2 regions of the Marinobacterium sp. MBR-109 genome follow, and region 2 is predicted to be linked to the other one. Evidence: predicted binding sites of a transcription regulator. Region 2 holds the regulator's gene; the other holds the start of a gene.

Region 1 (15,183 bases), on a different contig from region 2:
TTAGAAGCACAGGTACCGACCGAAATGTTCGGAATGCGACTGGATCAGGCGGTCGCGCAGCTGTTCCCGGATTATTCCCGTTCCCGCCTGCAGGGCTGGATCAAGGAGGGGACTCTGACCGTTGACGGCAAGGTGCTCCGACCCCGTGACAAGCTTAATGGTGGCGAGCGGATCGAGGTGAAAACCGAGCTGCAGCGCATCGAACATCACGAGGCACAGGTGATCCCCCTCGACATCATCTATGAAGATGAATCGATCATGGTGATCAACAAGCCTGCCGGGCTGGTAGTCCATCCCGGCGCCGGTCATGCCAGTGGTACGCTGATGAATGCCCTGCTGCACCACTGCCCGGATATTGCGCAGGTGCCGCGTGCCGGCATTGTGCACCGGCTGGATAAGGAAACCACAGGCCTGATGGTCGTGGCCAAGACGATTGCCGCCCAGACCGATATCGTGGTCCAGCTGCAGGAACGGAGCATGGGACGGGAATACGAAGCGGTTGTCAATGGTGTCATGACAGGCGGGGGCTGCGTCGAGGAGCCGATGGGTCGCCACTCCAAAAATCGCCAGAAGATGGCAGTTGTAGGGGTTGGGAAGGAAGCGATCACTCACTATCGAGTACTTGAAAAGTTTCGTGCGCACACGCACATCCGGCTCAAGCTGGAAACCGGGCGCACCCACCAGATCCGTGTTCACATGGCTCATATCAACTACCCACTGGTGGGCGATCCGCTTTACGGTGGTCGCTTTCGCATGCCCAAGGGTGCCAGTGGCGCCATGCAGCGTGCCTTGAAAGCGTTCCATCGTCAGGCGCTGCATGCCAAAAAGCTGGAGCTTTATCATCCGGCCAGTGGCGAGCTGATGTCCTGGGAAATCGATCTGCCTGAAGACATGCAGCATCTTTTGACCGTTTTGAAACGGGATGCACAGGAATACGATTACGAGCTATGAAACTGATCCGGCCGGACTGGCCTCTGTCTGACACCATCGGTGCATGTGTCACCACCCGCATCGGGGGGCTGAGCCAGTCACCCTGGGCATCGCTCAATCTGGGTGACCATGTGGGTGATCAGCCGGAGGCGGTGGCCGCCAACCGCTGGCAGCTGCAGCAGGCGCTCGGTAGCATCAAGCCCCAATGGCTGTCGCAGGTACACGGCATCGAGGTGGTTGAGGCGCAGGCCGATGGCCGGGTTCGGGAGGCCGATGCCTGTTGGAGCTCGACCCCCGGCGTGGCGTGTGCAGTGCTGACGGCAGACTGCCTGCCGGTGCTGTTTGCCGATCCAGCCGGCCAGCGGGTTGCTGCTGCCCATGCCGGCTGGCGCGGGCTGCTGAACGGTGTGCTCGAAGCCACGCTGGACTGCTTTGAGGCACCCGAGCGGGTTCAGGCCTGGCTGGGGCCGGCCATCGGGCCACTGGCATTTGAAGTCGGACCTGAGGTGCGGGCCGCCTTCTGTGAACAGGTGCCCACTGCCGAGCAGGCATTCGTCCCCTCACCACTGCACCCCGACCGTTGGCTGGCGGATCTTTACCAGCTGGCATGGCAGCGACTGCACCGGGCCGGTGTCGCCGCGATCAGTGGCGGCGAGTACTGCACCTTCACCCAGCAGGATCTGTTCTTCTCCTATCGCCGCGATGGCGTAACCGGTCGTATGGCCAGCCTGATCTGGATCGAAAAAAAAGGCTGACCCTGTCGGCCAGCCCTTCTCGGTCACATCGAGGCCTGATCAGGCGCCGATGATGCCGCCATCTTCACGCTGTACCACCATAATGGTGGAACGCGGCTTGCTGTTGCCACCGCCCGGGAAGTGGGACGGTGCCAGCTCTTCGCCCGGGTGCTGCACACCAATGAATACCGTGCGCTGATCCGGTGAGAACGCCAGGCCGGTGATCTCGCAGGCGATGGGGCCGGTGGCGAAGCGGCGAATCTCTCCGGTCTGCGGATCGGCACAGAGCATCTGGTTGTTGCCCATGCCGGCAAACTCGCCCTCGTTGCTGTACTTGCCGTCGGTCTGAATCCAGAGGCGGCCACTGCGATCGAAATCCAGTCCATCCGGGCTGTTGAACAGGTTGTCGGCATTGATATTGTCGCTGCCGGCGTACAGGCCTTCTGCCACGGTCGGGTTGCCGGCGATGGCGAACAGGTCCCAGTCAAAGCGGCTGTCCACATGGCTGCCCTGATGCGGCCACCAGCGCACGATCTGGCCGTAGTTGTTCTTGGCACGCGGGTTGGGACCGCCCACCGGCTGGCCATCCGTGCCGCGGTTCTTGTTGTTGGTCAGGGTGCAGAACACTGCCTTGTTGTCCGGGTGAACAGCTACCCACTCCGGGCGGTCCATGGTGGTCGCGCCCACCTGAGTGGCCGCTTCACGGGCAAAGATCATCACTTCTGCCTGATCGGCAAAGCCGTTCTCGGCGGTCAGGCCGTTCTTGCCATAAGTCAGTTCGACCCACTCGCCCTGGCCCTTGATCTCTCCGTCATTGGAGGAGAAGCGTGCCACGTACAGGGTGCCCTCTTCCAGCAGATCACGGTTGGCCTGCTGATTGTTCGGGTTGTACTTGCCTTTGGATACGAACTTGTACAGATGCTCGCCGCGCTCGTCATCACCCAGATAGACCACCACATGGCCGGACGGGTCGATGGTCAGGGCCGCATTCTCATGCTTGAAGCGGCCCAGTGCGGTGCGCTTCTTCGGCGTGGCGGTCGGGTCCATTGGATCAATTTCGACCACCCAGCCGAAACGGTTCGGCTCGTGCGGGTGTTTGGCCAGATCGAAACGTTCATCATGGCGGTACCACTGGTAATCACGGTTGCCCGCTTTCAGACCGTAACGCTGGTCGCGTTTGGGCAGCTTGACCTCATCCTGGGCAGACGCAAAGTACTTGTGGAAGTTTTCTTCGCAGGTCAGGTAGGTGCCCCAGGGAGTCTGGCCGTTGGCACAGTTGTTCACCGTACCCAGCGCACGCGTGCCCTTGGGATCGGCTGCCGTCTGCATCAGAGTGTGACCGGCGGCCGGGCCGGTCAGCTCCATCGGCGTGTAGGCGGTGATGCGGCGGTTGTAGTCGGAGTCGCGGTTCACCTGCCACTCGCCCTTGGCGTTGCGGCGGACCTCGAAGATGGACACGCCATGTGCCGCCTGGGACTTCTTCACCTCATCGGCGGTCAATGCCTGCTTGCCCTGATGGGCGAACAGGTACTCGTAGTTGGTGTACTCGTTGTTGACCGCCAGCACGGCGCGGTCGTCTGCCAGCGGGAACAGGCTCATGCCATCCGTGTTGTCGCCGAACTGGCCAGCCTGCGCGGCCGCATTCTGGGTGCCGGACTCATCAAACGCCGGAGCACCCTTGAGAATGGGGTCGCCCCAGGCGATCAGCGGCTTGGCCACATAGCCTTCCGGCACCATAAATGTGTCGGCGGTGCTGGCCGGTACCGCCTTGAACCCCATCAGCGTGCTGGGTGCCGGGCGGGTGGCCGCCGCTACGGCCTGGGCCAGCGGGCTGGCGGCCAGGAACAGGCCCATAGCCGCCGCGCCACCGCGCAGGAAGTTACGGCGGCTGATGCCTTTCGCCGTCATGCGGTCAAAATCGGTCTGTTCCAGTTCCGGATGATCTTCGGGATCAAAATGCTCAATATGATTCATGTCACCTGTCCTGTATTGGGTTACCGGGATGCAGGTGGATGTTGTAGCAGTGTGCTATTACAGAATTAAGAAAGTTTACCGCTGTATAAGGTTTAACTAATTTAATTGCGGCCCGAGCTTGAAGCCGCCCCCGGTGGCCCCTATTTATATGGGTAACAGAAACGCCGAACCGTCTGACCCTTAGATGTCGGACCAGCGGCACCGAGAGATCCACAGGAGACCTCATGCGACCCGACAAATTTACCTCACGACTTCAGGAAGCCCTGTCCGACGCCCAGTCACTGGCGATCGGCAAGGACCACAACATGATGGAGCCGATCCACCTGCTGGCTGCCTTTTTGCAGCAGCAGAACGGCTCGGTGGCGCCGCTGCTGCGTCAGGCCGGTGCCGACCGGATGACCCTGACCGCCAGGGTGGGCGAAGCGCTGGACCGCCTGCCAGTGGTGAGCAGCCCCGATGGCGAGATCCGCCTGTCCCAGAATATGGCGCGCCTGTTCAACCTGACCGACAAGCTGGCGCAGCAGCGCGGCGACCAGTACATCGCCAGCGAGCTGGTACTGCTGGCGATGCTGGACGACAAGGGCGATGCCGGCAAGGTACTGAAAGAGTGCGGCGTGAACCGTCAGTCACTGGAAAACGCCATCAACAACATGCGCGGAGGCGACAGCGTGAACGATCCCAACGCGGAAGAGACCCGTCAGGCACTGGACAAGTACTGCATCGACCTGACCGAGCGTGCCGAAGCCGGCAAGCTGGACCCGGTCATCGGCCGTGACGATGAGATTCGCCGTACCATTCAGGTCCTGCAGCGCCGCACCAAGAACAACCCGGTGCTGATCGGTGAGCCCGGTGTGGGCAAGACCGCCATCGTCGAAGGGCTGGCGCAGCGCATCGTCAACGGTGAAGTGCCCGAAGGCCTCAAGCGCAAGAAGGTGCTGTCACTGGATATGGGCTCGCTGATTGCCGGTGCCAAGTTCCGTGGCGAGTTCGAGGAACGCCTGAAGGCGGTACTCAACGAGCTGTCGAAACAGGAAGGTCAGATCATCCTGTTCATCGACGAGCTGCATACCATGGTCGGTGCCGGCAAGGGCGAAGGCGCCATGGATGCGGGCAACATGCTCAAGCCCGCGCTGGCGCGTGGCGAGCTGCACTGTGTTGGCGCCACCACGCTGGACGAGTATCGCCAGTACGTGGAGAAAGACGCCGCGCTGGAGCGTCGCTTCCAGAAAGTGATCGTCGATGAGCCGTCCGAGGAGGACACCATCGCCATCCTGCGTGGCCTGAAAGAGCGTTACGAGATCCACCACAGTGTCGACATCACCGACTCCGCGATTATCGCTGCCGCCAAGCTGAGCCAGCGCTACATCACCGACCGTCAGCTGCCGGACAAGGCGATCGACCTGATCGACGAGGCCGCCTCGCGCATCCGCATGGAGATGGACTCCAAGCCGGAAGAGATGGACCGTCTCGACCGTCGCCTGATCCAGCTGAAAATGGAACGCGAAGCGCTGAAGAAAGAGAAGGACGAGGCCTCGCGCAAGCGTCTGGAAGAGCTTGAGCACAACATCGGCAAGCTGGAAAAAGAGTACTCCGACTTCGACGAGGTATGGAAGGCCGAAAAGGCTAGCCTGCAGGGTTCGCAGCAGATCAAGGAACAGCTCGATCAGGCCCGTGTCGAGATGGAACAGGCACGCCGCGCCGGTGACCTGGCCAAGATGTCCGAGCTGCAGTACGGCCGCATTCCCGAGCTGGAAAAACAGCTGCAGGCCGCCGACAGCACTGAGCAACAGGCGGAAGAGCACAAGCTGCTGCGCAACAAGGTAACCGAAGAGGAAGTGGCCGAAGTGGTCGCCCGCTGGACCGGCATCCCGGTCAGCAAGATGCTGGAAGGCGAGCGCGAAAAACTGCTGCGCATGGAAGATGCGCTGCACCAGCGCGTGGTCGGCCAGAGCGAAGCGGTGGTGGCCGTGTCCAACGCCGTGCGCCGTTCCCGCGCAGGCCTGTCCGACCCCAACCGCCCCAACGGTTCTTTCCTGTTCCTCGGCCCGACCGGGGTGGGCAAGACCGAACTGTGCAAGGCGCTGGCCAGCTTCCTGTTCGATACCGAAGAGGCGATGGTGCGCATCGACATGTCCGAGTTCATGGAGAAACACTCCGTCGCACGCCTGATCGGTGCACCTCCGGGCTATGTCGGTTACGAAGAGGGTGGCTACCTGACCGAAGCGGTGCGCCGCAAGCCCTACTCGGTGCTGCTGCTGGACGAGGTGGAAAAGGCACATCCCGATGTGTTCAACATCCTGCTGCAGGTGCTGGAAGACGGCCGCCTGACCGATGGACAGGGTCGCACCGTGGACTTCCGCAACACCATCGTGGTGATGACTTCCAACCTGGGGTCCGACCTGATCCAGAACTACAGCGATGACGATGACTACAACCTGATGAAACAGGCGGTAATGGAGTCTGTGGGTAACCATTTCCGTCCCGAAGTGATCAACCGCATCGACGAGGTGGTGGTATTCCACAGCCTGCGCAAGGAACAGGTGGCCGGCATCGCCGAAATCCAGCTGGACCGCCTGCGCAAGCGCCTGGCCGAGCGCGAGCTGAGCATCACCTTCACCAGCACCGCCATGGACAAGCTGGTGGACGTGGGCTTCGAGCCGATCTACGGCGCCCGTCCGCTGAAGCGGGCGATCCAGCAGTGGATAGAAAACCCGCTGGCGCAGCGCTTGCTGGCCGGCGAGTACGAGCCCGGTCGCGAGATCGCGGTGGATGTGGAGGCCGGAGAGTTTACCTTCAGGTAACGGCTGCCACGTCGAGACAGCACCAAAGCGGGCATGGATCAGATGGACTACACTCAAGCGGGTGAACACCACTCGAATGGAGGTGAATCATGTCCAGAATCAAAACCATGCTCGCGACGGCGCTGGTAGCGTCCGCGCTGTCGGCCCCGGCGTTAGCATTCCATTGCCCGCTGGATGGCCAGGCGATCGAAAAGGGACTGGCGAACATCCAGGTGAGCGACGAGGTGCGCACTAAGGTCATGCAGCTGCACGAGGAAGGCATGGCTGCGCACAATGCCGGCAACCATGACGACGCCCAGAAAAAAATGGCCGAAGCCATGCGAATGCTGCTGAACGCCACCGGGATGTAACACAACAGAAAACAGGATATCCCCACCGGGCAGGCTGCGACTTTCCTGCGCGCCTGCCCTAACCAGCTGTCTTCCCCTTCAGCGCAAGATGCCAATAGGCACACGCTCTGCTAGACTCGCTTTATGAAGCAAATTAACTGGAATGCTGAAAAAAACCAGCAGCTGATGAGCGAGCGCGGCGTTTCCTTTGAGGATGTCCTGTTTGCAATTCAGTCTGGCGGTTTACTTGATGATGGACCTCACCCCAACCGGGACAAGTATCCGAATCAACGTTTACTTGTGGTTCGGATTGACGATTACGCCTGGCTGGTGCCGTACGTCGAGAATGATCGGGAGATCTTTCTTAAAACGGCCATTCCCAGTCGCAAGGCCACCAAGACATTTCTAGGGGGGTAGCATGGCCAAGACCAAATTGGATCCCGAAGAGCAAGCGTTGCTTGAAGCCTATGAGTCTGGAGAGTTCGAGTCAGACTTGGATGCTGATCGTCGTGAGTATTTGACCAAGGCGGCGGAAGAAACCTTCAAGAAAGACAGGCGGATTAATATACGCATTTCCAGCCGCGACCTGGAGGCGCTGCAACGTCGCGCACTGGAAGAGGGGCTTCCCTACCAGTCACTGGTTGCCAGTGTCCTGCACAAGTATGTCTCCGGTGGTTTCAAGGACATTTCTGCCGACAAGTCCGGTCAGCGGACGCGCTAGCCAAGTCGCTTGCCTGAACAGCGAGCCACGGAGCGGAGGGCTGGTTTTTTTCGGCCGGACACAATGGCCATGCCCGTTGCACACCCAATACAATATTGCCGAGCGCTGAAAGGGCTTCCCAGGGGTTGGGAAGGCATGGCGCTTTGGCCGTTACGAAAAAGGAACGATTGCATGCCCCTGCTACAGTGGCTCAATAAAGACCAAGCTGTCAGAACCGCTGCGCAATGCGCCTACCGTTTGCTGGAGCCTGTACCAGAACTCTCATACGGTGATCAAAACAGCGAGAACCTGCTGATTCAGGGCGATAACCTCGAAGCGCTCAAGGCATTGCTGCCGTTCTATGCGGGCAAGGTGAAGTGCATCTATATCGACCCGCCCTACAACACCAAAAGCGCGTTCGAGCATTACGATGACAATCTTGAGCACAGTCAGTGGCTGTCGTTGATCTATCCTCGCTTGGAGCTGCTGCGTGAACTGCTGGCGGAAGATGGCAGTATTTGGGTGTCGATTGATGACAGAGAAGCCCACTATCTTAAGGTCATCATGGATGAGATTTTTGGGCGGTCAAAATTCATAGCATCAAATGTCTGGCAAAAGCGTTATTCGCGCGAAAATCGAGAGGCTATTGGGGATTCTCACGAATATCTTTTTGTTTATGCAATGAGTCCAGAGTCTTTCAAAAATAGCCGGAATTACCTTCCATTGGGTGAAAAACAGCTCAAGCTTTATAAGAACCCAGATGATGATCCCCAAGGACCTTGGCAAAGTGTATCGCTGCTTGCGCAGGGTTATCGGCCAAACCAAATGTATAAAATTATCGCCCCATCAGGTAGGGAGCACTATCCACCGGATGGCAATTGTTGGAAAGTAATTCGGTCGGTGTATGAGAAAGAACTCCAAAATGGTGCGATTTATTTTGGAAAAGATGGAAATGGCGTACCACGTCGAAAACAATATCTAAAAAACGCTAATGGTGTTGTTCCATGGACATGGTGGCCCCACGAGGAGGCTGGTCATACAGACGAAGCTAAGAAAGAGGCTAACTCCATTTTTGGCAGTGAGATCAGCTTTGGCACGCCAAAACCAGAACGGTTGATCCATCGTATTTTGCACATAGCAACAAATCCCGGCGACCTTGTTCTCGACTCCTTCCTTGGTTCAGCCACCACAGCCGCCGTGGCCCATAAAATGAAACGTCGCTATATCGGTATCGAGTTGGGCGAACACGCGGTCACTCATTGCCAGCCCCGTTTGGTAAAAGTGGTAGACGGCGAGCAGGGAGGTATCTCGAAGTCGGTTGACTGGCAGGGCGGTGGCGGTTTCCGTTTTTACAAACTCGGCCAAACGGTTTTTGACAGCTACGGCTATATCAACCCGGAGGTGCGCTTCGACGCCCTGGCTGCTCATATCTGGTTTGCAGAGACGCGCTCACCCAAACCACCGGCAGAAAAATCCCCATTGTTGGGCCTGCACAACGGCGTTGCCTACTATCTGCTGTATAACGGCATATTGGGTGATCGGCGGCCTCAAGGCGGTAACGTGCTGACGTCCAAGGTGCTTGAACTGCTGCCGCCGCATGATGGTCCCAAAGTGATCTATGGCGAAACGACTCGCCTTGGCCCCGAGCGTCTGAAACAGCAACAGATTACGTTCAAGCAGATACCCTATGATGTGCGTGCACTGTAACAGCCCGTTCAAGGAGAGATGTCACCCATGTTCAGCTTAAAAGGCTACCAGACGCGCGCCATTGAAACTCTGAGCGACTTCCTGACCGAGGCCAAGTCAACCGGCGATGTGGTCTCGGCTTATGCCAAGGCGATCAAGTCACAGGGTATGCCGCCGTTGGCCTACCGTGACTACGGCTTTGAGCAGGTTCCCTATGTATGTTTTCGCATCCCGACCGGGGGCGGTAAAACCGTGATGGCCTCGCATGCCGTTGTGACTACCGCCAAGGATTACCTGGAAGAGGCGTTTCCCATAACGCTGTGGCTGGTGCCCAGCACAACCATCCGCCAGCAAACCGTTGATGCGCTGAAAACCCCCGGCCATCCCTACCGGGAAAAGCTGGATCAGGCTTTCAATCAGCAGGTTCTGGTGCTCGATATCGACGAAGTCACCCAAATCCGTCCGCAGGATATTGGTGGCAAGGCGATCGTTGTTGTGTCCACGTTGGCCAACTTGCGAGTGAACGATACTGCCGGGCGAAAGGTGTATGCCTACCATGAAAATTTTGAACCGCACTTTGCCAAACTCGGTGCCGGGCATCCTGCCTGGGCGCGTCTTGAGAAGGTTGGCGAATCGGACCTGCACGAGAACGGCCTGACCCGCAAAGAGTTGGGCAAAGTTAAATGCTCCTTTGCCAATCTGCTGGCTGTGCATCGACCGGTCGTGATTGTGGACGAGGCCCATAATGCTCGCACCTCGCTGACCTTTGAAACACTGAAAAGAGTCTATCCCGCTGCAGTTATCGAGTTTACGGCCACACCCAATACCTCGACGACAAACGGCAGCAACGTGCTGTATCACGTTTCGGCAGCCGAGCTGAAAGCCGAAGAGATGATCAAGCTGCCGATCATGCTGACGGAACACACGGACTGGCAGGCGGCGGTGAGAGACGCGGCTTTGAATCGTGAGCGTCTGGCAAAGGATGCACGCAAAGAGCCGAATGATTACATCCGTCCTATCGTGTTACTGCAGGCCGAACCGAAAAACGGCGCTGTGACCGTCGATGTACTCAAGGCATATCTTGAAAATGACCTGAAGATCGACCCTGAAAAAATCGCGATTGCTACCGGTACGCAACGTGAGCTGGATGGTATTGATCTGTTCCGATCCGATTGCAAAATCGAATACATCATCACCATTGAAGCGCTGAAGGAAGGTTGGGACTGCTCTTTCGCTTACGTGTTCTGCTCAGTCAAACAGGTCAGTTCCAGCAAGGACGCCGAGCAGCTGCTGGGGCGTGTGCTGCGGATGCCGTATGCCCGGCGCCGGGTCATCGAAGACCTGAACCGTGCTTATGCGCATTTGGCGACACCTTCATTTTCGAAGGTTGCCTCACAGCTTACCGACAAGCTGGTCGCAATGGGCTTCGAAGAGATGGAAGTCGCCGCTTTCCTGCGTCATCAACCGGCTACACAAGGGCAGGGTGATCTGTTTGGCGGTGATAGTGGCTCCTCTGAAGCCCCGCCACCATCTCCTCGTGCAGATCATTCCATCGTGTTGGAACTGGATGAGATGCCGAACCTTGAGCAAGTGGACGAAGACGACAAGCGCAAGATCTCGGCTACCCAGGACGGGGATACTATCCTGGTGAAAGTCACCGGGGAGGTATCCGAGCCTTTGGCCCGGGCACTGAAAACGGCGAAAACCAAGCCCAAGGAGCGGGCAATCATCGAGCGGGATCTCAGAATCCACAACCAAAGCATTGCGGCGATGAAGTCACCGGCAGAACGAGGCGAACGCTTTGGGCCATTACCTCAACTCTGTGCGCACATTCAGGGTGAGCTGGAACTGGTAGAGCCTGAAATGCTGCTGGATGCAGGGCAGTGGAGCCTGATGGATTACTACACTGTCGAGCATCTTGGCCTGAAAACCGATGAGCAAAACATCAGTTTCGCAATCGATATTGAAGATAAAAAAGTTCGTTTCCACACCGCCGAGCCGGGAGCAACCTACGATCTCAATGAAGCCTTTATCGATGTTACCGAGCAAGATCTGATTCGCTGGCTGGATAGGGAGCTGCGTCAGCCGGACATCATGCAGTTGCAGATGATCAAGTTTTTGTCACAGTCTGTGAAAGACCTACAGCAACAACACAACCTGTCCATGACTGCGTTGGTGCGTAACAAATATCCGCTGGTTAAAACCCTTAAAGCCTTGATCAATACCTACCGTAAAGAGGCGCGCAGGAAGGGCTATCAGGATACGCTGTTCGGCAGTGGCGCAGCCGTATCCACAACGGCCGACTTTCAATACGAATTCAGCCCTGCCCATTACCCGGCGCGCCCGCCGTATTATCAGGGTAAATATCGCTTCCAAAAGCATTACTACCCACAAATTGAAGATATGAAGTCCACGGGGGAAGAGTTCGAGTGCGCCAAGGCGATTGATAGTCTACCGCAGGTGAAATACTGGATCAGAAACCTGGTACGCCGTGATCATGCATCTTTTTGGCTACCGCTTGCGGATGGGCGTTTCTATCCCGATTTCGTGGTGGAGCTTACGGACGGTCGAATGCTGGTGGTCGAATACAAGGGCGATGCCTACGTGACCAACGATGACTCCGTCGAGAAAAGGGCTGTCGGGCAGCTGTGGGCCGAGTCCAGCGGAGGCCGCTGCCTGTTTATCATGGCAGTGCTGCAAGACAAGCAGGGGCGTGATGTACGCCAGCAGATTCAAGCGCTGATCAATGTGTAATCACGTTTAGGGGTAGTGTATGACCACCTTCATCATCGTTGTGGCTTTCGTGCTCATGGTGTTCGCCTTTTTCGGGCTGATTTTGATGGTGGGTTCAATAATCAACGCTGTAATCCGGACACTGTTCAAACCTCGAACAACGGATAAATAAAATGGACTTTACCCCAATAATCAGCCAAGTATTCAGCACACTCTGGTATCTGATTCCGCTTGCGATTTTAGCTGTATTGCTCAAGTCACCCTGGTTCAAGGGCGCATTGGGCGAGCTGATCGTCAACCTGTCAGTCAAATATCTGCTCGACCAAAAACACTATCGGCTGATCAAGAACGTGACCCTGCCCGCCGGTGAGGGTAGCACTCAGATCGATCATGTGATTGTGTCGGTGTACGGCGTGTTCGTGGTTGAAACGAAGAACATGAAGGGCTGGATTTTTGGTGGCCAGCACCAGAAACAGTGGACTCAGAAGATATTCAAACACTCCAGCAAGTTTCAGAACCCGCTGCATCAGAACTACAAGCATGTGAAGGCGCTGGAAGAGCTGCTCGGACTTGAAGAGAGCCAGTTGCACTCAGTTGTGGTTTTTATCGGCGATAGCACCTTCAAAACCCCCATGCCGGATAACGTCACCCGCGGTTTTGGTTATGTGGGCTATATCAAGTCAAAAACCGAGCCGGTGATTGCCGAAGCTCAGGTCGATGAAATCGTCCATCAGATTGAGTCTGGCCGTTATCCCCGCACCTTTTCGACCCATCGCCAGCATGTGAAGCACGTGAAAAGCATTGTAGAAGCCAAGGAAGCAGCGGTGGCCTGTCCCAAGTGCGGCAGTGATATGGTGCTGCGCGAGTCCAAAAAGGGTGAATACAAGGGGCAGAAGTTCTGGGGCTGCTCCAGGTTCCCGGGTTGTCGCGGGGTTATGAAAGTTACCTCGTAGCAGCGTGCATCTTTCCGTGCCAGAATGATCAGCATACGAACGAGAGGTTTCATTTTATGAATTTCCAGCAAATAGAAGATGAAGCTCTGCATCTTCCAAAAGAAAAGAGAGCCCGGCTGATCCACCGGCTGGTATTGAGCCTGGATGCGCCTACTGAGGAAGAGCTTCGGTCTGACTGGTTGCATGAGGCTCATCGTCGGGCAGGGGAGCTTGATGATGGCGCTGTGCAGGCTGTACCAAGTGACGAGGTTATGAGAAAGGCCCGAGCACTGATCAAATGAACTATTACTTTCACCCGGCAGCGGAAGCCGAGCTCCTGGAGTCGGTCGGTTACTATGAATCGAAGGTCTCTGGTTTGGGTGGTGCCTTGATAGAGGAGTTTGAGGCCCTGGCTAAATTGATCGGCATGTCCCCAAAGGGGTGGCGGATCGAGTTGGAGCCAGATATTCGTCGAGCACCCCTCCACCGATTTCCGTTGTCCATCATTTACCGCCAGAAAGCAGACGGCTTTCAGGTTTTGGCTGTTGCCCATGACCGACGACGTCCACAATACTGGCTTGGCAGGGCTTAATACTGCGACAGGCATGAAAATCGTAACCTGACCGTTGGTGGAACCATTCTGATGTTGTCGCTGAACTGGCCGAACTGGGATTCCAAAGCCAGTATCATCGGGTATTTGATGAGGAGCAGGGGCAGGAGGCGAGGCCAACATTTTTCCTGCAGCGCAACCCACAGAAGCCCTACCATATCGACTATGCTTTCACTTCTGCCGACCTCACCAAGCGGTGTTCGCTGCAGGTTGGTGAGTATGATGACTGGATTGCGGTCAGTGACCATGTGCCGTTGACCTTGAGCATCAATGAGAGCTGACAACATGAGCCAAGACACCCCGCTATCCACGGCTTGGATGCCAGCCTGATCTGTGAGTGTGTTGTGGCATTCCATTGCGACTAATACCACGGGCACCCAATTATCGAGGCTGGTTAACATCCAACGCTTTGACCTTCTCGGACCCTCCCGGCAGCAAGATGCCGGTATGCAGCAGCTCCCGCAGGGTTGTCAGTCCTGCCTCGACTTTGGCCAGGCCGTCATCCAGCATGAGCTGTTCTCCGCGTTCGATAAGCGCATGCCGGAGGGTATGTTCGTCTACATGACTGAGGATCAGGGCGAGGTCATCCTCGGTTGGTTGCCAGACTTCGAAGATCCCTATGCGGCCCTTATAGCCCAATGTGTTGCAGGCACTGCAGCCCTCTGCCCGCCAGACATGAGCGGGCACTTCGCGTCCGTGCGCCTGAAGCCATTTTTTTTCCATCTCGTCTGGCTCGTCTTCGGTTTTGCACTTCGGGCACAGCATGCGCACCAGCCGTTGCGCCACGACCAGCCCCAGATTGCTGGCGATTTCAAAATTGTCCAGGCCCAGGTTGCGCAGGGCAGTGACGGTACCAACGGCATCACGGCTGTGCAGGGTCGTCATCAGTGCCCGACCGCTGGTTGCAATGCTGATGGCCGCGTGGGCCGAGGGGGTATCTCTGACTTCACCGATTAGCACGTAGTCCGGGTCGAGCCTCAGCATGGCCTCGGCGCCATTGGCGAATGTCAGGTTGTGCGTCGGGTTGACCTGAATCTGATTGATGCCGGGGACTTCGTATTCAACCGGGTCTTCCAGCGTAACAACATGGCTGTCGCTGAGTTTCAGTTCATGCAGCAAGGCATAGAGCGTGGTGGTTTTGCCGCTGCCTGTCGGACCGGCTACCAGAAACATGCTGCCGCTGGCGTCCATCCAGCGTCGAATCGACTCGGCGCCCCGGTTGTGAATGCCAAGCTGCCGGACTTCCTGTATGGCTGCAGGCGGTGACAGCATGCGAATGGCAAGCTTATCGCCGGATACACAGGGCACGGTTGTGATTCGCAAGTCCAGTGGCTGTTGCTCGATCTCATAGCGGCAACTGCCCTCATCGCAGGTCATGCTGGGCAAGGGGTCGATACTGGCAAGCACCTTGAATTGATGCACCAGCCGTTGTCCCTGTTTGATCTCAATTTCCATGGCGTCAACCATGACGCCATCGATCCTCAGGCGGACCTGGTAATGCGTCGGAAACGGGTCAAGGTGGATGTCAGATGCTCTGGCCTTCAAGGCATCGTGTAAGAGCGCATGGGCACCCACGCCTTCGTCATCTTCGTAGTCGGCGTGCTCCGCGAACAGCGCACGAAACTCGACCAGAACATGCTCACGCATTTGGCGACCATAGCGGTGCTGGGCCCGTTTTTCCTGGCTTTCTCGGGCATTCTGGCTCAAGACAGATTCCTCCGGAAGGCAACAAGTGCCTTCAGTGTAGCATAGGG
Region 2 (15,183 bases):
ATCAGCCGGGGCGATCAGATACTCGGCATAGCAGCCGGCCGGCTGCGGAAAGCGGATAAACCCCATTACTTCATCACCCTGACGCACGTTGTTGACGCCGTCACCCAGGGCTTCAACACGGCCGGCGAACTCCCAGCCGGGGCAAAAGGGCAGCGCGTCGATGAAACTGCTGGCACCGCCACCGGAACAGGTTTTCCAGTCGATTGGATTGACCCCGGCAGCGCGGTTGTGGATCAGTACCTCACCCGGCCCCGGTTGTGGCTGTTCCAGCTCCTCGAGCTGCAGATTTTCAGGCCCGCCAAAGGCATGGATACGGATCGCTTTCATGTGTACTCTCCCCGGATTGTGCGGCTGGCTTAATCGGCCGTCATCAAACGTTAACTGATACCAAGAGTAAAGTGATCCTGCCATGTCTGGCAAACTCTGTGTGATCATCCTCGGGAGGCAAGATGAAGGGAAACCCCGTACGTGGTGGCAGCTACCTGCTGCGTGGAGCGGCAATGTTGCCGCAACCGGGTATTCGGCGTTTTGTGCTGGTACCGCTGCTGATCAACCTGCTGCTGTTCATTGCCGCCATCTGGCTGCTGACGAAGCAGTTCACCCATTGGGTCGAATATGGACTCGGATACATGCCGGACTGGGCCGGCTTTCTCTACTGGCTGTTCTGGCCCCTGTTTGCACTGGTGGTGATGGTCGGTGTCTATTACGGCTTCTCCATTGTGGCCAACTTGATCGCCGCGCCCTTTAACGGCTTTCTGGCCGAAAAGGTGGAACAACAGCTGCGAGGGTCTCCGCTGGTGGATGAGGGCTGGGGGGCGGTGCTGGCAATGATTCCGCGGGCGCTGCAGCGGGAGCTGCAGAAACTTGCCTATTATCTGCCGCGTTTTCTGCTGTTGCTGTTGATTACGTTTATTCCGGGCCTGAATCTGCTTGCGCCACTGCTCTGGTTTCTGTTCGGGGCCTGGATGATGTCGATTCAGTACTGCGATTACCCGATGGACAACAACAGGGTCAGCTTTCCACAGATGAAGCAGTTGATGAAGGCGCGTCGAGTAACGTCGATAGGCTTTGGCGGGCTGGTTCAGCTGGGTATGCTGGTGCCGGTGCTGAATCTGTTTCTGATGCCGGCGGCCGTTGTGGGCGCAACGATTTTCTGGGTGGAAGAGTATGCCGCCGAAGCCAGGGAGCTCAATCCCGGGGCGGCACCACCAGCTCAATGGGGAAATGGCAGCTGAAGCAGCTGCCCTTTCCGGGCTTGCTTTCGATCTCCAGTCGGGCACCCAGGCGCATCAGGACATGCTTGACGATGGCCAGTCCCAGCCCGGTGCCGCCGCTGGCGGATGAACGGCTGTCGTCGACACGGTAGAAGCGTTCGGTCAGGTGGGGAATGTGGCGTGCCTCGATGCCGATCCCGCTGTCGGTCACACTGAAGTGTCCGCCCTTGGCATCGGCCCACCAGCGAATCAGAATGCGGCCCTTGTCGGGCGTGTAGCGAACGGCGTTGAACACCAGGTTGGACAGTGCGCTCTGCAGCTCTGCCGGCACACCCAGCAGGTCATGCTGCGGGTCGATCTGCAGCTCGAACTGGTGCTCACGCTCGGCCGACAGGGTGACGGCATCTTCATGGATATGGCTGATCAGGCTCTGGATCAGCACCGGCTTGAAGGCGGTAGCCTGACGCGAGGTGGCTTCCAGCCGTGACAGCAGCAACAGGTCCTGCACCAGATTTTCCATCCGCCGTGCCTGCTGCTGCATCTGACTCATGCCGCGCATCAGCGGTTTGGGCAGGTCCTGATCGAGAAAGGTTTCAAGATAACCGCGGATAACGGTCAGCGGCGTGCGCAGCTCATGTGAGGCGTTGGCAACGAAGTTTTGTCGGGTCTGCTCCAGCTGGGTCAGACGGGTGATGTCACGTGCCACCAGCAGGCGATCATCGGCGCCAAACAGGCTGATCTGATACTGCAGCCGGGTATCGCCGCCCAGCGGCGAGGGCAGCTCCAGCGGCTCCTGATAGCGCCCCTTGCGGTAGTAGTCCACAAATACCGGATCGCGCAGCAGATTGAGCAGCGGCTTGCCGCGGTCGGTCGCATGGCGCAGCCCCAGCAGTCGCTCGGCAGCCAGATTCCACCATTCAAGATTGTTGTTGCGGTCAATGATGATCACCGCATCGGGCAGTGCGGCGGAGGATTGCTGGAAGCGCGAGATGATGCTGCGCAGCGATGCTTCACGGGCCTGAGTGCGCTTCTGCATCCGAGCCAGTGCGTCCAGGATCTCGCCCCAGGCGCCGGGCAGCTCGGGTGGTTCCTGGGTCGTGTCGCCCATCAGCCATTCGCGCAGCACATTGAAGCGGCGTATCTGGATGAAGGTGAACACGATCAGGCCGAGGGTGATGCCGGCCAGCGGGTAGCCCAGCACGGCACCCAGAACCAGGCCCAGACCGGCGCTCAGCAGCAGACTGATCAGCAGCGAGTGCCGCGCTATGTGCATGGAGTCACTCCATTGCGCTCCCGTTTGGGCGGTGACCGATCTCGATCACGCCACCTGAGCCGAAAAACGGTAACCGGTGCCGCGCACCGTCTGGACCAGGTAGTCGTGACGCTCACCCAGGGCCTTGCGCAGGCGGCGGATATGCACATCGACGGTACGCTCTTCCACATATACGTTGCCGCCCCACACCATGTCCAGCAGCTGGCTGCGGGTATAGGCCCGATCCGGGTGGGTCATGAAAAACTGCAGCAGGCGGAACTCGGTCGGTCCCAGCTCCACCGGACGGTTATCCGCCGTCACGCGATGCGAAACCGGATCCAGCGTCAGGTTGTCCACCGTGACCGGCTCCTCGACCCCCTTGGGCGTGGCACGGCGCAGTACGGCCTTGAGGCGCGCTACCAGCTCGCGTGGCGAGAACGGCTTGGTGATGTAGTCGTCCACTCCGGCTTCCAGCCCCTGGATCTTGTTGTCCTCATCGGCCTTGGCGGTCAACATGATGATCGGAATACCGGCGGTGACCTCATCCTTGCGCAGGCGGCGAGCGAACTCAATGCCGCTGGTACCGGGCATCATCCAGTCCAGCAGCAGCATATCGGGCTTGTTATCGACGATACGGGCATGGGCGGACTGGGCGCTGTCGGCCTCGTCACATTCGTAACCTGCCATCTCCAGTGCTACCGCGATCATCTCGCGGATCGGCGCTTCGTCATCAACGATCAGTACGCGTTTGGACGCAGACATGTTTCTGCCTCTTTTACAGACATTTAATCAGAGTCTGGTATTACAAGACGTTTTGGTTACACAAATATGACATTGGCAGATTTTATTGCCGTTGTCAGTCCTGAATCAGCTGCGCAGCGCGTATTCCAGAATCAGACCGAGCAGCACCAGCAGCTCGGCATAGTGGTTGTTGAGAAAGGCACGGAAGCAGGGCATCCGCTCGCGGGCGCGGATCAGCCAGTGCTGGTAGACGAACAGGGCGGCGGCACCGGCAAGGCCCAGCATATACCAGAGCCCCAACTGCTCGATCCGAGCTACCCAGAGCAGCACCGCCAGCGTGGCCAGCTGCAGCAGAGCGATGATGAGTCGGTCATGGCGACCAAACAGCACCGCGGTGGATTTGACACCGATTTTCAGGTCATCGTCACGGTCCACCATGGCGTACTGCGTATCATAGGCCACGGTCCAGAGCAGTTTGGCCAGATACAGCAGCCATGCGGTCAGCGGCAGCGCTTCCTGAGTGGCGGTAAAGGCCATCGGGATCGCCCAGCCAAAGGCCGCCCCTAGCACCAGCTGAGGCAGGTGGGTATAGCGCTTCATGAAGGGGTAGATGAACGCCAGTGCAAGGCCACCGAAGGACATCAGGATGGTCATGCCGTTGGTCAGCAGTACCAGCAGGAAGGACACCAGCATCAGGCCGCAGAACAGGTAGATCGCTTCCCGTTCGCTGACGCGGCCCGAGGGCAGCGGGCGGTTGACGGTGCGTTTGACGTGGCCGTCGATATGGCGATCGGCAAAATCGTTGATGACGCAGCCGGCGGAGCGGGTCAGAAACACGCCGAGACAGAAGATCAGCAGCAGGTCCCAACGGGGCAAACCTTCGGACGCGATCCAAAGCGCCCAGAGCGTGGGCCAGAGCAGCAGATAGGTGCCGATGGGGCGGTCGGCTCGCATCAAATGGATGTAAGCCTGCAGCCGCTGTTTCAATGGCTGCGGTGACGGTTTGGTTGCCTGCATGATCCCTCCTGAGCGGTCAGAGCGGGTATTGTACGTGCTCCATGGCCGGTAGAAAAACTTCGCATACCAGCAGGGGTTTGCCGTGCAGGTGGAATACGGAACGGCGGGCCCAGTAATGCTGACCGCCGCGGCCTTGCAGTCGACAGGCACGCAATGGGGCGCGCTCAAGACTGGGGTCACGGAACAGGTAGGAACCGAGCGAGCGCGAGCCCAGACGCAGCAGGCGGCGTTCGACGCCGGTCAGTGTGGTGGCGGGAATCACCGTGCGGGCGAAGACCCAGGGCTCGGCATCGCGGCCCAGCAGTTCGACTTCCCGGATCAGGGCACGGTGCCGATGGCTGATGCCCAGTGCACGGGCTTCATCTGGCGTCGGACACTGCCAGCGCTCACTCAGCACCCGGACACCGAACTCGCCGCCGGCGGCCCGCTGCAGACGCCGACTCAGGGAGCCGGCATCGTACAGCCAGGGGCGCCATTGGGCGGGCACGCGAAAGCTGCTGCTGCCCGCAAGCAGCCAGTGCCGGTGGGGAGAGCGTTGAAGCAGAGAATCGCGTGCAGACACCTGGGGAGCTTCCGTTAATGAGACGGGCACCAGTCTAGCATTTTCACCCCGCCAAGTGGGCTGCAGCGATGGCGGTTTATTCTTCGGTGCTGTTGTCGTCGCCCAGCAGGGTGTCGGCTTCGTCTTCCACCGTTTGACGGATCTGTTTCAGGCTGCGGTGGCGCACATCGGTGCCACTGACCTGATAGATCAGGTGTTCTGCCAGGTTGCGGGCATGGTCACCGATCCGCTCCAGGCTGCGCAGGGCCCAGATGACGCTCAGTACCGAAGAGATCGCACGCGGATCTTCCATCATGTAGGTGACCAGCGAGCGCATGGCGGTGCGGTATTCGCGGTCCACCTCCTTGTCCTGTTTGGCAACCTGATAGGCCATCTCGATATCGTTGCGGGCAAAGGCGGTGAGGACATTGCGGACCATGTCACGCACCAGGCTGCCGATATGGCGGACTTCCTGATGGCCGCGCTGGGACGCGCCGCTCTGGGCTTGCTCGATCGCCTGACCGCAGATGCGGGTAGCTTCGTCACCGATCCGCTCCAGATCCGATACCGCACGGCTGATCGATACGATCAGACGCAGATCGCTGGCAGCGGGCTGGCGTCGCGCAATGGTGGTGGTACACAGGTCGTCGATCATCAGTTCCATGGCGTTGGTCTGCTGGTCGACCTTGCGTGAAGCTTCGGCACGATCCACGTCCGCGGTCAGCAGTGCCTCGATGGCATCGCTGACCTGCTGCTCCACCATGCCGCCCATGGTCAACATCTGAGTACGGATGGTCTCCAGCTCTTCGTTGAACTGCTGGGAGATGTGGGTCGAATAGCTGTCTTTTTCCAGTTCCACAGTGTGTGTCTCCGTTTCGGGCGCAGGTCTAGCCGTAGCGTCCGGTGATGTAATCTTCCGTCTGGCGTCGTGTCGGCCGAGTAAACAGTCGCTCGGTATCGCCGAACTCGATCAGACGGCCCTGATGCAGAAACGCGGTGTAATCCGATACACGGGCGGCCTGCTGCATGTTGTGCGTGACGATCAGAATGGTGAAATCCCGCTTCAGCTCGTGGATCAGCTCCTCGATTTTCAGCGTCGAGATCGGATCCAGTGCCGAGGCCGGTTCATCCAGCAGCAGAACCTCGGGGCGAATGGCGATGGTGCGTGCGATCACCAGTCGCTGTTGTTGTCCCCCGGACAGCCCCAATGCACTCTCGTGCAGCCGGTCCTTGACCTCGTCCCAAAGTGCTGCCGAACGCAGCGCCCATTCAACGGTCTCGTCCACCACCCGCTTTTTGCGGATGCCCTGAATCTTGAGGCCGAAGCTGACATTCTCGTACACCGAGGCCGGAAACGGATTGGGTTTCTGGAACACCATGCCCACGCGGCGCCTCAGCTCGGCCACATTCACGGATCGAGCGTAAATATCTTCATTATCCAGCAGAATTGTTCCAGAAATATTACAGTCGGCTGCCAGCTCACTCATGCGGTTGAAACAGCGCAGCAGAGTCGACTTGCCACAGCCGGAAGGCCCGATAAAGGCGGTTACGCGGTTGCCGGGCAGGTCCAGGTTTATATTGCTCAATGCCCGGCTGCCGCCATAGCTGAGGCTCAGGTCACGCACCTGCAGCCGGGTGTCCGGGAAGTCAGATTCAGGGCTGGTGGCGGCCGGGTCGACCGATATCTGTGTGTCCAGGCGTATCAAGACATAGCTCCGTTGGTGAAGGTTGCACGCTAGAGTTCCGGTTCCAGTGTTCTGAATCGGGCCCGCAGATGGTTGCGCATCAGGATTGCTGACAGGTTCAGCAGCAGGATCACCAGCAACAACAGCAAGGCGGTAGCATAGACCAGTGGCTGAGCAGCTTCGGTGTTGGCGCTGTGGAAGCCGACATCATAGATGTGGAAGCCAAGGTGCATGAATTTCTGATCCAGGTGCAGATAGGGGAAGTGTCCGTCCACGGGCAGCTGGGGGACCAGCTTGACCACGCCCACCAGCATCAGTGGTGCGACTTCACCAGCGGCACGGGCGATCGCCAGAATCACTCCGGTCATCATTGCCGGGCTGGCCATGGGCAGCACCACTCTCCACAGGGTTTCCGCCCGGGTTGCACCCAGCGCCAGGGCGCCTTCGCGCAGGCTGGCTGGAATAGTGCGCAATCCCTCTTCGGTGGCCACGATCACCACCGGCAGTGTCAGCAGGGCCAGGGTGGCCGATGCCCATAGCAGGCCGCCAGTGCCGAAGGTCGGTGCTGGCAGGGCTTCCGGGAAAAACAGCGCATCGATACTGCCCCCCAGAAAGTAGACGAAAAAGCCGAGCCCGAAAATGCCGTATACGATGGAGGGTACCCCGGCCAGATTGTTGACCGCAATACGGATGAGTCGGGTGAGTCGCCCCTGATAGGCGTATTCGTGCAGGTACACGGCAGCCAGCACGCCGAACGGTGTGACCAGCAGTGACATCAGCAACACCATCAGAACGGTGCCGAACAGGGCAGGGAAAACGCCGCCCTCGGTATTGCCCTCGCGTGGCGAGTCGGACAGAAACTCCCACAGCTTGATGCCAAAGTGTTCCAGCCTGTCGACAAGGCTCATGTCGTTCGGGCGGTAGGCGCGAATGACGTCCGCCACGGCGAATTCCAGCACCCGCCCATCAGCCACTTCAACGTGGAAGTGGTCACGGGTGACCTGCTGCTGCAGGCGGGTCAGCCGTTTCTGCAGCAGATGATAGTCCTGCTCCAAGTCGGTACGTTTGCGGGCCAGAACTTCCAGTTGAGGTGCCTGCAGCGGGCCGAGCAGTTCAAGTCGGCGCTGCTCCAGACGCAACTGTTCCAGCGTGCGGTTGATCTGCCCCAGCATGTTGCTTTCGATGCGATCAATTTCCTGCTGCAGTGCCTCGGTACGCTGCCGGCGCTGCTCGAATTCATGCCACAGCGCTTCCTGGTCAATGTCCGGGCCCTGATGCAGCAGGGTGCCGTTCTCGCTCAATCCACGCAGATAGCCATACAGCTGGCCCCAACGAGCGCGCTCGAATACGGCCAGATGACCGGGATAGTGCCGCTCTGACAGGGCGCTCTCCAGTACCCAAAAGTAGTCGCTGTCGCTGAACTCCCGGTTACCGTTGCGGATCAGGGTGCGCTGCACTTCGGTCTGATCAGTAACGAGTGAAATGCCGGCTTCCTGCAGCTGACGTACGGGCACCTGCTCATGGCGGATGACTGCGCCAATGACGCGCCGACTCTGGCTGTCGGCCGTCACCTGTGCCTGCAGCAGGTCTTTGGGCCAGAAGTGAGCCAGCCCCTGAACACTGATCAGCAGCAGAATACCCAGCAGGGTGAGCAGGCACAGTGCAACGGCACCGGCATTGAGCCAAACCCAGGGGGTATCGGTATGAAACCATCGCATCAACCGGTTATCAGAGCGCACGGTATTTCCTCCGCAGCTGCTGACGGATCAATTCGGCGATGGTGTTGACGACCAGTGTGAACAGGAACAGCAGCAGCGCAGTCAGGAACAGGACGCGGTAATGGCTGCTGCCGACGCTGGACTCAGGCATCTCGATGGCGATATTGGCGGCCAGTGTTCGCATCCCCTCGAAGATGTTCATCTCCATGATCGGGGTGTTGCCGGTGACCATCAGAACGATCATGGTTTCACCGATGGCACGACCGAAGCCGATCATCAGGGCCGAAAAAATACCGGCGCTGGCAGCGGGCAGGATCATCCAGGTCAGTGCCTGCCAAGGGGTGGCCCCCAGTGCGAGAGCACCGTTGCTGAGGTGGCGTGGTACGGCATGAATGGCATCTTCGGTGAGGGAAAACAGGGTGGGAATAATGGCAAACCCCATTGCAATACCGACGATCAGTGCGTTGCGTTGGTCATAACTGATACCCACCTGGTTGCCGAGCCAGAGTACCAGCTGACCATCAAAAAGCCATGCCTCAATGGGCGCTGCCAGTGGGAAAGCCAGCCAGGCCACCAGCGGGATCACCCCCAGCAGCAGGATCACGTCCCAGCCTTCAGGTAACAGGAAACGGATGCGCTGCGGCATTTTTTCCCAGCCGAAGGCGAACAGCAGAATGCTGATCGGCAGCAGAAGGACCAGTAACAGGATGGCGGTCAGATGAGCCTGCATGAACGGCGCCAGCCAGAGACCGGCGAGAAAACCCAAGACCACAGAAGGAACGGCGGCCATCATTTCGATCATCGGCTTGATTTTGCGGCGCAGGGCCGGCGCCATGAAGTAGGCGGTATAGATGGCGCCGCAGATCGCCATGGGGGTCGCCATCAGCATGGCATAGAGTGCGGCCTTGAGCGTACCGAATACCAGCGGCACCAAGCTGTATTTGGCGGCCGAGTCAGTGCCATTGGTGGATGACTGCCAGATGTAGCCCGGCTCATCATAGTCTTCGTGCCAGATTTTGCCCCACAGGCTGCTCAGCGTGATTTCGGCGTGGGGTGCCTGTAGCTGCCAGCTGCTGACCCGATGGTCGTGCTCAAGCAGCAGTTGCCCGTTGTGTGGTGACAAGGCCAGGGTATTGGGCTTGCCGCCCAGCAGGTTGGAGCGCAGCAGTACGCGGCTGGAGGTCAGGTTGTACAGGCTCAGCGTGCCGTTGTGCTCCAGCGTAACAAAGCTGTTGTCCTGATCCCGGCCGGCCAACAGCAGGGGTGCCGAGGACAGGGGGTCATACTGACGAATCTGTTGCAGTTTCGGGGTGTTATATTCATCCGGCACGAAAAACCACTGTGACAGTGCGCCCGAGCGGTCACCCAGCATCAGGCTGCGCCGTCCCGGCAACAACTCGAACAGTGTGATCTCCTCTCGACTGGCGCGGATCACCTCGTAGGTTTGTCCCGCCCCGTGCAGGGGGATCACGCCGATACGGCCCTCGGGGCCCAGTGCCAGCAGCCGGGACTGTTGCGGCATCAACAGCAGTTTGCGTGGTTCAAAGCCCGGCGTAGGCAGACTGACCGACTGCAGAGGAGCAGACTCGGGTTGGCTCAGGTCAAAGCGGAACTGGTGCAGCTGGCCGGCATGGAAGCTGATCAACAGCAACTGTTTCCGGCTAACGACCGCCGCCAGCGGGCCGGCGGGTGCCGAGTGCAGGCTCAGGGGTTCGGTACCCAGTGGGTAGTGCAAAACCGGCTGAAGATTGTCCGCGCCTGTGTACTGTCGCTGCACCGGCAACACACGTCCGTCACTCAGTGCCAGCACCATCAAGCCGTCACCGGCATCGGCCAGATCGGTAATGTGGCTGTTGTCGGGCAGGTCAAGACTCTGCTGCTGCAGGAGCGTGCCGCTGGAGGACTGGAAAAACTGCAGTGTACCCTCTCGCGTGAGCCGTACGCCGACCTGACCTTCGGCGTCCAGAGCCATAAACAGGCTCTGCCCCGGCAAGGGCTGGTCGATCTGCTGTTCAAGCGGGACGATACGGGCAGATGTCAGCAGAGGGACCACCTGATACAACAGATAGAACAGGATCATCAATACTGACAGGATCACGCCCAGCCCGCCGAGCATGATGAACAGCGTGGCCAGTCGATCCTTGTAGCGACGCAGCTGCAGCCAGCGCTTGCGCAATGGTGTGGACAGCTGCAAATCCGGTGGCGGCGGCAGGGGACTAGTCGACATCGGAGATCATCCTCAGCTGACGAGCGATTGCGCGGGCGGGAAGTGGCGTATAACCCTCTTTCAATACCATTTCCTGACCTTCCCGTGACAGTACCAGATGGAGAAATTCGCGCACCAGTGGGGACAGTGGCTGCCCCGGTGGCCGGTTGATGTATATGTGCAACGGCCGCGCCAGCGGATAGCGGCCATCGATAAAGGTGTCAGGCTCGGGTGCGATATAATTGCTGCCCAGCCGCGCCAGTGGCAGCACGCGCACGGAGGCGTTGCGATAGTTGATGCTGGAATAGCCGATCGCGTTCAGTGCCGTTGCCACTGACTGAACCACCGAGGCCGACCCCGGCTGTTCGTTGACTCGGCTGTGGAAGTCACCGCGGCACAACGCCTGCTCACGGAAGAAGCCATAGGTACCGGACATGGCATTGCGGCCGTACAACAGCAGTGGCTGGGCTGCGAGCTGTCCCTCCACACCCAGCTGCTGCCAGCGATCAATCCGGAGCTCCCCGTTGCAGCGGCGGGTGGCTGAAAAGATCGCATCCAGCTGCTGCAGGTTCAGCCCTGCCACCGGATTGTCGCGGTGCACGAAAATCGCCAGTGCGTCCACCGCCACGGTAATCGCGGTAGGAGGGTAACCATGTCGGCGCTCAAATGCCCGCAACTCTCGCTCCAGCATGGGGCGGCTCATGGGGGCCAGGCTGGCGGTCCCCTCGATCAGAGCCACCGGAGCCGTTGACGAGCCCGGCGCCTGCAGCTGGATATTCACATTGGGGTACAGACGGTTGAATTCCTGCGACCAGAGCAGCATCAGGCTGGCCATGGTGTCGGAGCCAATACTGGACAGGTTGCCGGAAATGCCGGCAACACGCTGGTAAGGCTGCAACTCGGTGGCCGTATCGCTCACGTCCGCGCGGGCTCCTGTCGCCAGCAACAGCAGGCCCAACAACAGTAAGAGTCCGGTGTGCTTCAATGTCTGAATCCTGGCTGGGTCAAGTCAGTGGCTGATTGTACAGCACTGGCGATAGGCAGCCAGGCTGTACACTGAGCGGCACCGCCGGATCAGCCGAAACGACCGGTGATATAGGCTTCGGTCATGTGATGCTCCGGTGCGGTGAACACCTTGACAGTATCGTTGACCTCGACCAGATGGCCAAGATGGAAGTAAGCCGTACGGTCAGAAACACGTGATGCCTGCTGCATGGAGTGGGTCACGATCACGATGGTGTAGCTTTCGGACAGCTCCGATATCAGCTCTTCCACCTTCGCCGTGGCGATCGGGTCCAGTGCCGAGCAGGGCTCATCCATCAGTACGACTTCCGGGTTGACCGCAATGGTACGGGCGATGCACAGGCGTTGCTGCTGACCGCCGGACATGCCGGTGGCGGTGGAGTCCAGACGGTCCTTCACCTCGTCCCACAGGCCCGCCTTGCGCAGGCTGTTCTCGACGATTTCGTCCAGATCCGACTTGCGGTTGGCAAGACCATGAATACGCGGGCCATAAGCCACGTTGTCATAGATCGACTTGGGGAAGGGGTTGGGTTTCTGGAACACCATGCCGACACGGGCACGCAGCTCAACCACGTCCTGACGCGGATCGTAGATGTCCTGATCATCCAGCTGCAGGCTGCCCTTTACCTTGCAGATGTCGATGCTGTCATTCATCCGGTTCAGACAGCGCAGGAAGGTGGATTTGCCACAGCCGGACGGGCCGATAAAGGCAATTACTTCATTCTTGCCGATATCCAGGCTTACGTTCTTGATCGCCCGGTCTTCGCCGTAGAATACCTCCACGTCACGCAGCTTGAACTTGGGTTCTTTGGCAGCGTAGGGCTTGCCAACGGTCTTGCCCTCTTCGATACCGGCATCCGAGCTGCTCTCGATGGCAGTGGACTCGGTGGCCGTGGCTGTAGTCTTGGTCATGGCTGCGTTATCACTCAGAGTTGCGGTCATGTTCATATCTGTTCTCCTTACCAACGGCGCTCAAGACGCTTGCGCAGCCAGATGGCCAATGCATTCATTCCGATCAGAAAGCTCAGCAGTACCATGATGGCGGCTGAGGCACGTTCAATAAAGGCCAGTTCGGGGCTGCCTGCCCACAGGAAGACCTGCACCGGCAATACGGTGGCCGAGTCGAAGAAACCACCGGGTACGTCGACAATGAAGGCGACCATGCCGATCAGCAGCAGCGGGGCGGTCTCACCCAGCGCCTGTGCCATACCGATAATGGAGCCGGTCAGCATACCCGGCATCGCCAGCGGCAGCACATGGTGCAACACCACCTGCATTTTCGAGGCGCCGATCCCTTCCGCCGCTTCGCGGATCGAGGGCGGTACGCTCTTGATCGCGGCCCGGCTGGAGATGATGATGGTGGGCAGTGTCATCAGAGTCAGCACCATACCGCCCACCACCGGCACCGAGCGGGGCATACCGAACAGGTTGATGAATACAGCCAGACCCAGCAGACCAAAGATGATCGACGGCACTGCCGCCAGGTTATTGATGTTGACCTCAATAAAATCGGTCAGACGGTTTTTGGGGGCGAACTCTTCCAGATAGATGGCCGCGGCCACGCCGATCGGGAACGACAGCACCAGGGTGACGAACATGGTCAACAGGGAGCCAATCACCGCACCCATGATGCCTGCCTTGGCCGGGTCGCGAGAATCGCCCCCCTTGAAGAAGACATCGTTGAACGAGGTTTCGATCACGCCCTTGGCCTTCAGCATGTCGACCCACTCCCGCTGTTGTTGCGAGAGTTTGATGGAGTAGGCCTTGTCACCGGCATGCTTGGAATACACATCCACGTCGCTGTGGGCCAGGAAGCTCATCGTCCGGGTGGTGTTCAGCCAGTCGGGATTTTCCTTGAGAGCATCACGCAACTCTGCCGATGCATAGGGGTTGATCAGCTTGCGCACCGCTTCACGGTTGGCGTCGGTTGCGTCCGGAATTTCACGCATCAGGGCCTGAACCAGCGGCTCGACGAAGTCGGCCATTTTTACCTGGCGTGGATCGGTCGGATCATCCAGGTACATCACCTCGCCATCCAGCACGACTTCCAGATTCAGGCTGGTCTTCATGAAGCCGCTGTACCCCTTGCCGATGATATCGGTAAACAGGATCAGCAGGGCCGACAGGGCGATGGCGATCGCAAGAATGCCGTAGGCACGAAAGCGCTTTTCCTTGCGGTAGCGTTTTTTCAATGACTTGCGGACGATTTCCGCCTGTGTAAGTTGCTTAGTCATACTGTTCTCGATACTTGCGCACAATATGCAGGGCGATGATGTTGAGGACCAGTGTTACCAGGAACAACATGGCACCCAGCGCGAAAGCCGCCAGCGTCTTGGCGCTGTCGAACTCCTGGTCTCCGGTGAGCAGAGTGACGATCTGTACGGTCACGGTGGTCACGGTTTCCAGCGGATTGGCGGTCAGATTGGCCGCAAGGCCTGCCGCCATCACCACAATCATGGTTTCACCGATGGCGCGGGAAACGGCCAGCAGAATGCCACCCATAATGCCGGGAAGCGCCGCCGGAAATACCACCTTTTTCATTGTTTCGGACTGAGTCGCCCCCAGTGCCAGCGAACCGTCACGCAGCGACTGTGGTACGGCGTTGATCACATCGTCGGACAGGGATGAAACGAACGGAATGATCATGATCCCCATGACGGCCCCGGCGGCCAGTGCACTCTGTGATGAGGCTTCAATGCCAAAGGAGGCAGCCAGATCGCTGATGAACGGTGCTACGGTCAGGGCGGCAAAAAAGCCGTATACCACGGTCGGGATACCGGCCAGCATCTCCAGCAACGGTTTGACCACGCCGCGCACTTTCGGGTTGGCATATTCCGACAGATAGATGGCTGACATCAGCCCAACGGGTACCGCAACCAGCATGGCGATGCCTGAAATCAGCAGCGTACCGGTGAACAGGGGGATCATGCCGAACGCCCCTTGAGCTGCTACCTGATCTGCACGCAAGGCGGTTTGTGGGCTCCAATGAGAGCCGAAAATGAAATCGACAAATGAAACCTGCTGGAAAAAGCGCAGTGTTTCAAAGGCGACCGAGAAGATGATGCCAATGGTGGTCAGAATGGCCATACCCGCGCAGGTGAAGAAGAGCCATTTCAGAATGATCTCGACCTGCACTCGAGCGTTAAGCCGCGGATGGATACGCAGCCAAGCCAGAAAACCGGCCAGTACTGCAACGGCAACCACCAGCAGGCTCATGTACAGCCGGCTCTGCTCACGCAGCTGTACCAGGCGGTCTGCGGCCTCGACGATGGCGGGTTCGGCAAAGTTGCGCGGCAGGGCACCACTGGCGACGTTGCTGATCTGACTCAGCAACAGACTGGCCTGGCCGGCACTGTCCGGGATTATCTCCTGTGGCAACGAGCCGACGACCAGTGTCTGAATCACCTTGCCCTGAAAGCCGACCCAGAGCGCCAGAATGATCAGAGCGGGAATGCCGCACCAGAGTGCAGCGCGGGCGCCATAGTAGAACGGAAGTGACTTGAGGTGTCGAATCCCGCCCAGCGGCATGGCCAGCGTGCGCGAACGGGTATACCCCAGCCAGTAGGCGATCGCAGCGAATGCCAGCGTGAAAAGAAGCAGATTTGCCGGTTGCATGAGTGTTCCTGTCTGCGATTTTTCGGTAAATAAAACGAATGATGTCCAGACGTGCAAAAGGGCGCGACCCTGATTTCAGGACCGCACCCCGTGTTTTGCCTATGCGTCCTGCTTACTTGAGCTCGTCAATGGTCAGGTTCGGCATGTTTTCAGCCTTGTCCATCAGAACGG

The links. The regulator PhoB, encoded in region 2, activates phosphate uptake and scavenging genes when phosphate is short. The targets are predictions, from matches to a motif close to TGTCATANNNNTGTCANA.
Positions count from the first base shown of each region.
Region 1: the regulator PhoB is predicted to act here: its motif matches at 3,694-3,711, upstream of ABIE60_RS11330 (PhoX family protein).

Region 1 covers NZ_JBEPPZ010000008.1:32,066-47,248, reverse strand. Annotated here, with positions in the region: gene rluD (23S rRNA pseudouridine(1911/1915/1917) synthase RluD) at 1-951, shown strand, start outside; gene pgeF (peptidoglycan editing factor PgeF) at 948-1,685, shown strand; gene ABIE60_RS11330 (PhoX family protein) at 1,725-3,638, opposite strand; gene clpB (ATP-dependent chaperone ClpB) at 3,863-6,439, shown strand; gene ABIE60_RS11320 (PA2433 domain-containing protein) at 6,529-6,789, shown strand; gene ABIE60_RS11315 (DUF4258 domain-containing protein) at 6,913-7,185, shown strand; gene ABIE60_RS11310 (CopG family antitoxin) at 7,187-7,489, shown strand; gene ABIE60_RS11305 (site-specific DNA-methyltransferase) at 7,661-9,175, shown strand; gene ABIE60_RS11300 (DEAD/DEAH box helicase) at 9,203-11,908, shown strand; gene ABIE60_RS11295 (nuclease-related domain-containing protein) at 12,061-12,840, shown strand; gene ABIE60_RS11290 (addiction module protein) at 12,897-13,121, shown strand; gene ABIE60_RS11285 (hypothetical protein) at 13,118-13,411, shown strand; gene ABIE60_RS11280 (GspE/PulE family protein) at 13,811-15,136, opposite strand.
Region 2 covers NZ_JBEPPZ010000003.1:55,967-71,149, forward strand. Annotated here, with positions in the region: gene ABIE60_RS05195 (NADP-dependent oxidoreductase) at 1-327, opposite strand, end outside; gene cysZ (sulfate transporter CysZ) at 450-1,235, shown strand; gene phoR (phosphate regulon sensor histidine kinase PhoR) at 1,189-2,487, opposite strand; gene phoB (phosphate regulon transcriptional regulator PhoB) at 2,533-3,228, opposite strand; gene ubiA (4-hydroxybenzoate octaprenyltransferase) at 3,334-4,224, opposite strand; gene ABIE60_RS05220 (chorismate--pyruvate lyase family protein) at 4,241-4,786, opposite strand; gene phoU (phosphate signaling complex protein PhoU) at 4,863-5,624, opposite strand; gene pstB (phosphate ABC transporter ATP-binding protein PstB) at 5,653-6,450, opposite strand; gene pstA (phosphate ABC transporter permease PstA) at 6,501-8,168, opposite strand; gene ABIE60_RS05240 (ABC transporter permease subunit) at 8,179-10,395, opposite strand; gene ABIE60_RS05245 (PstS family phosphate ABC transporter substrate-binding protein) at 10,385-11,359, opposite strand; gene pstB (phosphate ABC transporter ATP-binding protein PstB) at 11,449-12,345, opposite strand; gene pstA (phosphate ABC transporter permease PstA) at 12,357-13,631, opposite strand; gene pstC (phosphate ABC transporter permease subunit PstC) at 13,624-15,012, opposite strand; gene ABIE60_RS05265 (substrate-binding domain-containing protein) at 15,125-15,183, opposite strand, start outside.